Regions from separate parts of the Nocardiopsis sp. EMB25 genome, predicted to be linked through region 2. Evidence: riboswitches for the same ligand, from Rfam matches in the RefSeq annotation. Region 2 holds a riboswitch; each other region holds the start of a gene.
The links. Region 2 has a riboswitch for cobalamin ahead of KIK06_RS06115 (ABC transporter substrate-binding protein). Riboswitches for the same ligand answer to the same signal wherever they lie in the genome.
Positions count from the first base shown of each region.

Region 1: another riboswitch for cobalamin. It lies ahead of KIK06_RS25450 (CoA-acylating methylmalonate-semialdehyde dehydrogenase); the one in region 2 lies ahead of KIK06_RS06115 (ABC transporter substrate-binding protein).
Region 3: another riboswitch for cobalamin. It lies ahead of metE (5-methyltetrahydropteroyltriglutamate--homocysteine S-methyltransferase); the one in region 2 lies ahead of KIK06_RS06115 (ABC transporter substrate-binding protein).

Region 1 covers NZ_JAMTDN010000001.1:5,714,046-5,717,314, reverse strand. The annotation lists gene KIK06_RS25455 (acyl-CoA dehydrogenase family protein) at 1-300, opposite strand, end outside; gene KIK06_RS25450 (CoA-acylating methylmalonate-semialdehyde dehydrogenase) at 311-1,837, opposite strand; cobalamin riboswitch at 2,053-2,239, opposite strand; gene KIK06_RS25445 (TetR/AcrR family transcriptional regulator) at 2,368-2,955, opposite strand.
Region 2 covers NZ_JAMTDN010000001.1:1,403,119-1,406,387, forward strand. The annotation lists gene KIK06_RS06105 (polysaccharide lyase) at 1-177, opposite strand, end outside; gene KIK06_RS06110 (hypothetical protein) at 346-717, opposite strand; cobalamin riboswitch at 889-1,101, shown strand; gene KIK06_RS06115 (ABC transporter substrate-binding protein) at 1,160-2,194, shown strand; gene KIK06_RS06120 (FecCD family ABC transporter permease) at 2,191-3,207, shown strand; gene KIK06_RS06125 (ABC transporter ATP-binding protein) at 3,204-3,269, shown strand, end outside.
Region 3 covers NZ_JAMTDN010000001.1:678,788-682,056, forward strand. The annotation lists gene KIK06_RS02820 (polysaccharide deacetylase family protein) at 1-1,515, opposite strand, end outside; cobalamin riboswitch at 1,761-1,972, shown strand; gene metE (5-methyltetrahydropteroyltriglutamate--homocysteine S-methyltransferase) at 2,117-3,269, shown strand, end outside.

The DNA.
Region 1 (3,269 bases), 4.3 Mb from region 2:
GCCGTAGCGGTCGACCATCCAGGCGACCATGTTGTGGATGGACAGGTACCCGGCGATGGACGGGCAGCCGGTGGCCAGGGCCTCGAAGACGATGGCGCCGTCGAGGCGGGTCAGGCCGGAGCCCCCGGACCCCTCGCCGACGTACACGCCGCCCAGTCCGAGTTCGGCGGCCTTGCGGAGCACGTCCACGGGGAAGTGCTTGGCCTGGTCCCACTCGACGGCGTGCGGCGCGAGGTGCTCGCGGGCGAAGTCGCGGGCGGTCTCGGCCAGGATGAGCTGGTCCTCGGTGAGTGTGTTCAACGGGGGCCGCCTAGCGCATGACCGGGATCGTGAAGCTGGCGCCCTCCTTGGCCCCGGACGGCCACCGGGAGGTGACGGTCTTGGTGCGCGTGTGGAACCGGATCGAGTCGGGGCCGTGCTGGTTGAGGTCGCCGAACCCGGACCGCTTCCAGCCGCCGAAGGTGTGGTAGGCGACGGGGACCGGGATCGGCACGTTGACGCCGACCATGCCGGTGTTGACGCGCTGGGAGAAGTCGCGGGCGGTGTCGCCGTCGCGGGTGAAGATCGCGACGCCGTTGCCGTACTCGTGCTCGCTGGGCAGGCGGAGGGCCTCCTCGTAGGTGTCCGCGCGCACGACGGAGAGCACGGGGCCGAAGATCTCCTCGCGGTAGATCCGCATGTCGGTGGTGACCCGGTCGAAGAGGCTGGGGCCGGTGAAGAACCCGTCCTCGTATCCGGGGACGGTGTGCCCGCGCCCGTCCATGACCAGTTCCGCGCCCTCCTCGACGCCCAGGTCCACGTAGCGCTCGACCCGCTCCAGGGCCTCGCGCGTGACGAGCGGGCCGAAGTCGGCGTCGGGGTCGTGGGAGGGCCCGACGCGGAGGGCGCCGATGCGCTCGGTGAGGCGGGCGACCAGGGCGTCGGCGGTCTCCCGCCCGACCGGGACGGCCACGGACACGGCCATGCAGCGTTCGCCCGCGGACCCGTAACCGGCGCCGAGCAGGGCGTCCACGGCCTGGTCGAGGTCGGCGTCGGGCATGACGATCATGTGGTTCTTGGCCCCGCCGAAGCACTGGGCCCGCTTACCGTGCGCGGTCGCGGTCGTGTAGACGTACTCGGCGATGGGGGTGGAGCCGACGAACCCGACGGCGGCCACGCGGGGGTCGGTGAGCAGGGTGTCGACGGTCTCCTTGCCGCCGTTGACGACGTTGAGCACGCCCGGGGGCAGCCCCGCCTCGAGGAAGAGCTCGGCGAGGCGGAGCGGGACGGAGGGGTCGCGCTCGGAGGGCTTGAGGATGAACGCGTTGCCGCAGGCGAGGGAGGGGGCGGCCTTCCAGAGCGGGATCATCGCGGGGAAGTTGAACGGGGTGATGCCCGCGACGACGCCCAGTGGCTGGCGGAGGGAGTGGACGTCGATCCCGGTCCCGGCGTTGTCGGTGAACTCGCCCTTGAGCAGGTGCGGGATCCCGGCGGCGAACTCGACCACCTCCAGGCCGCGCTGGATGTCGCCGTGCGCGTCGGGGACGGTCTTGCCGTGTTCGGCGGACAGGAGGCGGGCGAGGGTGTCGCGCTCGTCGTCGACGAGTTGGAGGAAGCGGAGGAGGACGCGGGCGCGGCGCTGGGGGTTCCAGGCGGCCCACTCGGCCTGGGCGGCCTCGGCGTCGGCGATGACGGCCTCGGTCTCGGCCCGGTCGGCGAGGGGGACGCGGGCCTGCACGGTGCCGTTGTTGGGGTCGTGGACGTCGCCGAAGGCGCCCGACCGCCCGGGGACGTGCTTTCCATGCACGAAGTGCGTGAGTTCGCGGGGCTCGTTGGGTTCGTGGGTCTCACTGACCATGGCGCACCAGCTCTCGTCTGGAGGCGGAGCGGGGCACGGGGGCATGGGGGAACGGGGCCGCGATGGTGCGCGGCCGGCCGGGCGGCCCGTGGTGTCGGGTCGCCGGGTTCAGCGGTCGTGCCCGATCGCGTGCCCGGGCGGCGTTCCGTGCCCGGGCCGGGTCGCGTGGGCGCGTACCGGTGCCATGCGTGCTCGCTCCATCCTCGTGGATCACACGGTTGTCGACAGCCGCGGCCGGTATCCTGACTCCCGGATCAGCGCGCTCTCCCCGCCTTCCCGGCTGACGCCAGTGGCATCGTCTGGGCGAGCGCTTCCCGGACACAGTGGCGGGACCGTGCCGGATTCCCACCGGCTTCCCTGCACCGCGGCTCTGTGACGCCCACCATATAGTTGGACGTCCAAGTAAATCCAGGGCCCAGGGAGTGTGACCCGGGCCACACGGGTCGAGGGGGTGTTCTGGGTGGAACCGGAGTCGGCGGCCCGGGACGGGGAGACGGACGGACGCGCGTCGGCGCGCCTGACCGGGGGCGCTACCGGTCCAGCCCCGCGAGGAGCTCGTGGGCCTCGTCCAGATGGGCGGGAACGGCCTCCGGCCCCTCCGCCAGGCGCATCGCGGTGAGCTCGCAGGCCATGGCGACGTGAGCGGCCAGGACGGCCACGGCCTCCGTCGCACCGACCTCCATGAGCGCGTTCGCCAGTTTGTCGGCCCGGCACTGCTGCACCAGGAGGTGGCGGGACTTGAGGTCGTCGCTCTCACGCAGCAGCCGCATCAGCACCGCCGCGTGATCGGGCGACAGGGAGGTGTGCGGACGGACGCCCGCCTCGCGGAGGAGTCCGACCGCGGCACCGAGGTCGTCCCCCACCGAGGCGGACGCCTTCTCGCGCACGTGGGCACACACGCGCTCGATCTCATCCGCGTCGTCCGCGAACAGCACCTGCTGCTTGTCCCCGAAGTACCGGAAGAAGGTGGTACGCCCCACCTCGGCGCGTTCGGCGATCGCCGCGACGGTGACGTTGTCGAATCCGTGCTCGTCGAAGAGCTGGAAGGCGGCCGACACGATCAACGCGCGGGCCTTACGCCGTTTACGGGCGTGGAGCGTGTCCGGGGGGTGGTGCATGAGGCAACCCTATCGAGTGGGAACCCGGTTCTCCGTGAGACTCGAGACCATAAGTACTCTGGTCCCAAAACGCTCCGTGAGCACCTGGGTAGCGGGAAGTCGTTTGGCCGATCTGGTTGCGGACACGGGCGTCGGGCTCAGCCGGGGACCCTACGCACATGTTCCGGTTGGCCCGGAATTTTATTGCAGAACCGACGCCGGGTGACAACCGCCTTCCGGAGACCGGCCGGAGCCGACGTGGAATGTGGTTCCCCACTCACGCAGGTTATGCCACCGATGGGCCGACCATTTTGTCAGCCGACCAAAATTCTCCA
Region 2 (3,269 bases):
TCCGTCCCTGGCCCATTCCTCCAGCGGGTAGGGATCGCCCGCGATCGGGCGCTCGAAGGTGTTGTACAGGCGGGTGGGCGGGGCCGCGGTGCCGGCGGCCGCGGGGGCGGTCACGACGGCGGCCGACAGCACCGCGGACAGGAGTGTGGAGGCGAGCAGGGTCCTGACGACCGGCATGGGTGTCTCCGTTGCACAGCGACGGGTCTGGTGGGACGCCGCCGTGTCGGCCGTCCGGGATGGTCGACGCGGCGGCGACGATGCCATCCTCCGTGGTGGATTCCTCACCGAGCGTGTGCGACACGGGTGGTCGGGGGCGGGGGGATCGTTCCGCTCGGGGGAGCGGTGTCAGCTCGGGGGCCGGTGGGAGGCGTCGACGCCGCTGGGGCTGAGGGTGAGGTGGCGCCGCCCGGGTCGTGTCTCGACGGTCTCCATGACGTGGACGAGGAAGAGCGACATCGCGTCCCCCAGGGGCGAGGGCCCGCCGAAGGCCTCCTGCGCGTCGGAGGCCATGTCGCGGAGGTGCCGTCCGAGCGTCCACGGATTCACGTGGAGTTCGAGCGGCGGATCGAACCGCTCCGGCGTCTCGCCCTCGCTCCACGTCCACCCGTTGTGGAGCAGGACCGTGGACCGGTGCGGTCCCGGCGTCGCGCGGACCCCCTCGAAGGCGAGCGAGGCGATGAGTTCGTCGTACAGCTCCTGGTCGGTGAGGTCGTCCACGATTCCCCCCCCTGGTCGTCGGAACGCGCGGGGCCGGGCCGCCACCCGCGTTCCCGGCGCCGGGGGAGCGCCCACCGGGCCGGTCCCGAGCCCTTCACCAGGGGATACCCACGTGCGGGGGTCGGTTCCCGCTCCAGCGCCGGACCTCCCCGTCGGGCGGCGCGCCCACGGCGGTATCCTGCCCGGGCCAGTCGTACCACGTCCGTGGTCAGGGAATCCGGTGCGAATCCGGAACTGACGCGCAGCGGTGAGGGGGACGGGCGGGGTACGCACGCCACTGGGGCGGGGCGGTGCCGACCGGAGCGTCGGCGCGGCCCGGACCTGGGAAGGCACTCCGTCCGGGCGAACCCGAGTCCGAAGACCTGCTGGCCCCTCCGCGTCGAGTGCGCGGAGGTGAACCATGCCAGGCTCCGCGTTCGAGCCCCGACACCCAAGGCATCCCATGCTCAGCCACGCCCTTCGCCCCCTCGGCCTCCTGGCCGCCTCCTCCCTGCTGCTCACCGCCTGCGGTCAGTCCCCGGGCGGGGAGGCCGACGGCACGGACTCCGCCGCCCCCGCCGGAACGATCGACAACTGCGGTTACGAGGTCCCCCTCGGCACGGCACCCGAGCGGATCGTCTCCCTCAACCAGGGCAGCACCGAGATCCTCCTCTCCCTCGGCCTGGCGGACCGACTCGCCGGAACCGCCACCTGGACCGACCCGGTCATGGAGGGACTGGAGGAGGCCAACGCGGACGTGCCCCGGCTGGCCGACGACTGGCCGTCCTTCGAGGTGGTCCTGGCCGCCGAACCGGACTTCGTGACCGCCTCCTTCGTCTCCACGCTGGGCCCCGGCGGCACCGCCACCCGGGAGCAGTTCGAGGAGCTGGGCGTGCCCACCTACGTCTCCCCGGCCGACTGCGCCGCGGGCAAGGACAACACGACCGGAGGCGACGGCACCCGCAGCGAGCCGCTCACCATGGACACCGTCTACGGCGAGGTCCGCGACCTGGCGGCGATCCTCGGCGTGGAGGAACGCGGGGAGGAGCTCGTCTCGGAGCTGCGGGGACGGGTGGACACCGCCACCGCCGACCTGGACGCCTCGGACGTCTCCCTCATGTACTGGTTCTCCGACTCCCAGGCGCCCTATCTCGCCGGGTGCTGCGGCGCCCCCGGCGCCATCACCCGCGCGGTCGGCGCGCAGAACGCCTTCTCGGACACCCACGAGGAGTGGCCCCAGATCAACTGGGAGACCATCGCCGACCGCGACCCCGACGTCATCGTGCTCGGCGACCTGACCCGGGAGGCCCAGACGGCCGAGAGCGCCGAGGCCAAGATCGACTTCCTTGAGGGCAACCCCGCCACCCGCAACCTCACCGCGGTCACCGAGGAGCGGTACATCCTGCTCAGCGGCCAGGCCATGAACCCCACGATCCGCACGGTCGAGGGGATCGAGCAGGTCGCCGCCGGGCTGCGGGACCTCGGGCTCTCCCAGTGAGCGGTGCCCGTCTCGCACTGCTCGTCTGCGGTGGACTGGCGGCCCTGACCGCTTCGGTCGCGGTCGCCGTGACCATCGGCCCCGCCGACATCACCACGGTCGACGTCTGGCGCTCGGTCTCGGCCCACCTCGGGGTGGGCGACACCGCCCTGAACCCGTTGCGGGACGGCATCGTGTGGAACCTCCGGATGCCCCGCACCCTGCTCGCCGCGGTGTGCGGGGCGGGACTGGCCCTGTGCGGCGCGGTCATGCAGTCCCTGCTCCGCAACCCGCTGGCGGACCCCTTCGTGCTCGGGGTGTCCTCCGGTGCCTCCACCGGCGCGGTCGCCGTGATCGTCCTCGGGTGGGGCGCCGGGGTGCTGTCCCTGTCGGCGGGCGCCTTCGTCGGGGCGCTGCTTTCCTTCGGGATGGTCATCCTGCTCAGCCACAGTCTGGGCGCGACCATGGACCGCGTCGTGCTGTCCGGGGTCGCGGCCATGCAGCTGTTCTCGGCGCTGACCTCGTTCGTCGTGCTGACCTCGGCGGACGCGGAGACCACGCGCGGCGTGCTGTTCTGGCTGCTGGGGTCGCTCAGCGGCGCGGGCTGGGCCGACGTGGCGCTGTGCTCGCTGGTGCTGGTCGGTGTGCTCGTCGTCTGCCTCGCCCACACCACCACCCTGGACGCCTTCGCCTTCGGTGAGGAGGCCGCCGCGAACCTGGGTGTCCGGGTGGGCCGCGCCCGACTGGTGCTCCTGTGCGCCACCGCCCTTCTCACCGCGGCGCTCGTCAGCGCCGCCGGGGCGATCGGGTTCGTGGGGCTGGTGCTACCGCACGCGGCCCGTGCGCTCACCGGCTCCGGCCACGCCAGACTCCTCCCCGTCACCGCGCTGACCGGGGCCGTCTTCCTGGTGTGGGTGGACACGGTCGCCCGCACCGCGCTGGACCCGCAGGAGATCCCCGTGGGAGTGGTGACCTCCCTCATCGGCGTGCCCGCCTTCGTCGCCGTGCTGTACCGATCCAGGAGGCAGACGTGACCGAGTCCGACCACACGGGGCTGCACGCCGACCGGGTGAGCCGCCGGGCCGACGGTGGGTTC
Region 3 (3,269 bases), 720 kb from region 2:
CTCGGACCCGTCCTCGGCGTCCTCCTCGGGCTGGCCGTCGTGGTAGGCCGCTCCCGGGGTCGTGGTCCCGAGCAGCTGGGAGACGGTCACCATCGTGTAGCCCCGGGCGTCGAGTTCGCGGATGATCTCGTGGGAGGCGTCGATGGTGGTGCCGTGGATGTCGTGCATGAGGATGATCGCGCCGTCCGACGCGCCGCCCAGCGCGCGGCCGGAGACGACCGAGGCGTTCCGGTCCTTCCAGTCGTTGGTGTCCACGCTCCACAGGATCTGGGCGAGCCCCATGTCCTCGGTCACGGAGGCGACGCCGTCGTCGGTGGCGCCGTAGGGCGGGCGCATCAGGTCCATGGTGTAGCCGGTCTCGCGGTACACCTGGGCCTGGACGGTCTCCAGTTCGGCCCGGGCCGCGCCCTGCCCCATCGCGGACAGGTCCGGGTGGCTCAGGGTGTGGTTGGCGATCTCGTGGCCCTCCGCGTAGGCGCGCCGCACCGTGCGGGGGTGCTCCAGGACCGGGACCCCGGTCACGAAGAAGGTGGCGCGGGCGTCGTACTCGGCGAGGGTGTCCAGCAGCTCAGGGGTGCGTCCGCCGGGCCCGTCGTCGTAGGTCAGGGCTACGCACCGGGTCTCGGGGTCGGAGCAGTCCACCGCGTCGTCGACGGGGGAGATCAGGCCCGGGCGCTCCTCGGTGGTCCCGTCCTTGTCCGCTTCGGGCGGGCCCGACAGGGAGAAGTCCTCCACACCCACGGTCGCGGCGTCACGGGCGCGCACGCCCAGGTCCGACAGGAGCGGCTCGGCCTCATCCCGGTCGACGACCACGTGCACGGGGCCCTCGCCGACGGGGGCGATCTGCCCGGTGTCGAACTCCACGACCAGGTCGCCGTCGGGGTTGAAACCGACCGAGTCGTAGAGCGCGGCGACGGGAAGGACGGCCGGACCGTCGACCGCGTCCGGGCTCTGTTCCCGGACCAGCGCGTTGAGCTGATCCAGTTCGTCCTGGCCCGCGATCAGTTCGTTGGAGCCGTGGGCCAGGCCGGTGTCGGCCTCGTACCAGTACGTGCTGTGGCACTCACGAGAACCCTCGGAATCGGTCTCGGTACTGGTCATGCGCACGCCGACCAGGTCGTCGTTGGCGGCGGTCAGACCCCACTCGGCGGTGTAGTCCGCCGCGCCGGGGTTGGCCGCCTCGAAGGCGGCCACGTCGGCGTCGAGGGTGCGGGCGAGGAAGTCGGTCAGCGGTTCGGCGTCGGGAAGGGAGGGATAGGTCACGTCCGCGGAGACGCCGCCGTCGTAGGACAGCGTCTCCTCGGCCACGTCGACCACGTCGGAGGGGTCGACCACCGTCAGCCGGTCGGGTTCTCCCGTGGCGGGAGGCAGGGGGCTCTCTTCCCCCGACCCGTGCGCGGTGTTCTCCGCGGGGTCGGGGCCGGGAAGTACTCCGGATTGGGTGACGAGCAACACCAGCCCCGCCAGCACCGCCATCGCAACCACGACCGTGACGAGGGGGCGTCGGGTCGCCATGGTCCGTGGGCTCTGTTTGTTCACCAGGGGTTCTCCACGTTCATCGTCAGACGAACGTTCGCGGGGCGGCGGGGGAGGGCCGTCCCACGTAACGCTTTATGTCAGGTGTGACGCGCGCCACGTGGCTGGGGTTCGCGATGGGGGTGGCGCGCGGGAATGGGGTTTCCACGCCGGGGGCGGGGGCGTGAGGGGGCCTCCCTATACTTGCAGGCGTGGAAGGTACGCGCTCCACTTCCAGGCCGGGTTTGACCGGTTCGGGGTGTGGTTCGCGTCGCGAGAGGGAACCCGGTGGGAATCCGGGACTGCCCCGCAGCGGTATGTGGGAACGACAGTCGCCAAAAGCACTGGTAATCCGGTCGTTTTGGTCGGAATCTGGGAAGCGGCGGCCAGTAGGTCGTCGGTGCGCGCACCGACGGTGCCCACGAGTCCGAAGACCTGCCTCCACCCGGCGGCGCACCCGTGTCGCCGGTGGTCCCGTGCCCCGAGGGAGGGCCGAGGGCGGTGACGGACGGGTACGCGCCCGCGGCGCGTACCTCGCGTGGCCTACCCTCCTCATGCCCTCGTGGCCGGAACCTGGCTTTCGACGAGGGAGAGAAGCTTCATGACCACGTCACCGGCCGCGAAGGCGGCCGTGCGCTCCACCGTGCACGGTTACCCGAGGATCGGCCCGCGCCGCGAACTCAAGCGCGCCAGCGAGTCCTACTGGAAGGGCCGCACGAGCGCCCGGGAACTGGACGCCGTCGCCGCCGACCTGCGCGAGGGCGTCTACGTCCAGCTGCGCGAGGCGGGCGTCGACGACCTGCCGTCCAACACGTTCTCCTACTACGACCACGTGCTCGACACGGCGGTCCTCTTCGACCTGGTGCCCTCCCGGTTCGCCTCCCCGTCCACCGCGGAGGACCGCGACGAGGAGCTGCGCCGCTACTTCGCTCTGGCCCGGGGCGAACAGGGGGCGCCGCCGCTGGAGATGACCAAGTGGTTCGACACCAACTACCACTACCTCGTCCCCGAGCTCTCCCCGAGCACCCGTCCCCGCCTCGTCGGTGACAAGCCGGTCGCCGAGTTCCGTGAGGCCGCGGCGGCGGGCCACCACACCCGCCCGGTCCTGGTCGGCCCGCTGACCTTCCTCCTGCTGGCCAAGGCCGCCGACGACGCCCCCGAGGGGTGGGCGCCGATCGAGCTGCTCGACCAGCTCCTGGACGCCTATGGTCGCCTCCTGGCCGACCTCAGGGCGGCCGGGGCCACCGAGGTGCAGCTGGACGAGCCGATCCTGGCCACCGACGAGGGCCGCGCCGCCGTCGACCACCTGGAGCGCGTCTACCAGCGTCTGGGCGGTCTCACCGATCGTCCCTCCCTGCTGGTCTCGACCTACTTCGGGTCCATCGGCGCCGCCGCGCTGCGCGTGCTCAAGGACTCCCCGGTCGAGGCGGTCGGCCTGGACCTGGTGACCGACGCCGAAGGCATCGACGACCTGGTGAAGGTCTCCGGCCTGGGCTCAACACGCCTGGTCGCCGGTGTCGTCGAGGGCCGCAACGTGTGGCGGACCGACATCCCCTCCGCCGTGGCCACGCTCGGTACCCTGCTCGCCCTCACCGACGAGCTGACGGTGAGCACCTCCTGCTCGCTGCTGCACGTGCCGATCGACCTGGACGCCGAGACCTCCCTCGACCCCGAGCTGCGCGCGGCCCTGGCCTTCGCCAAGCAGAAGGCCGAGGAGGTCGCGCTGCTGGGCCGTGTCCTGTCCGAGGGGACCG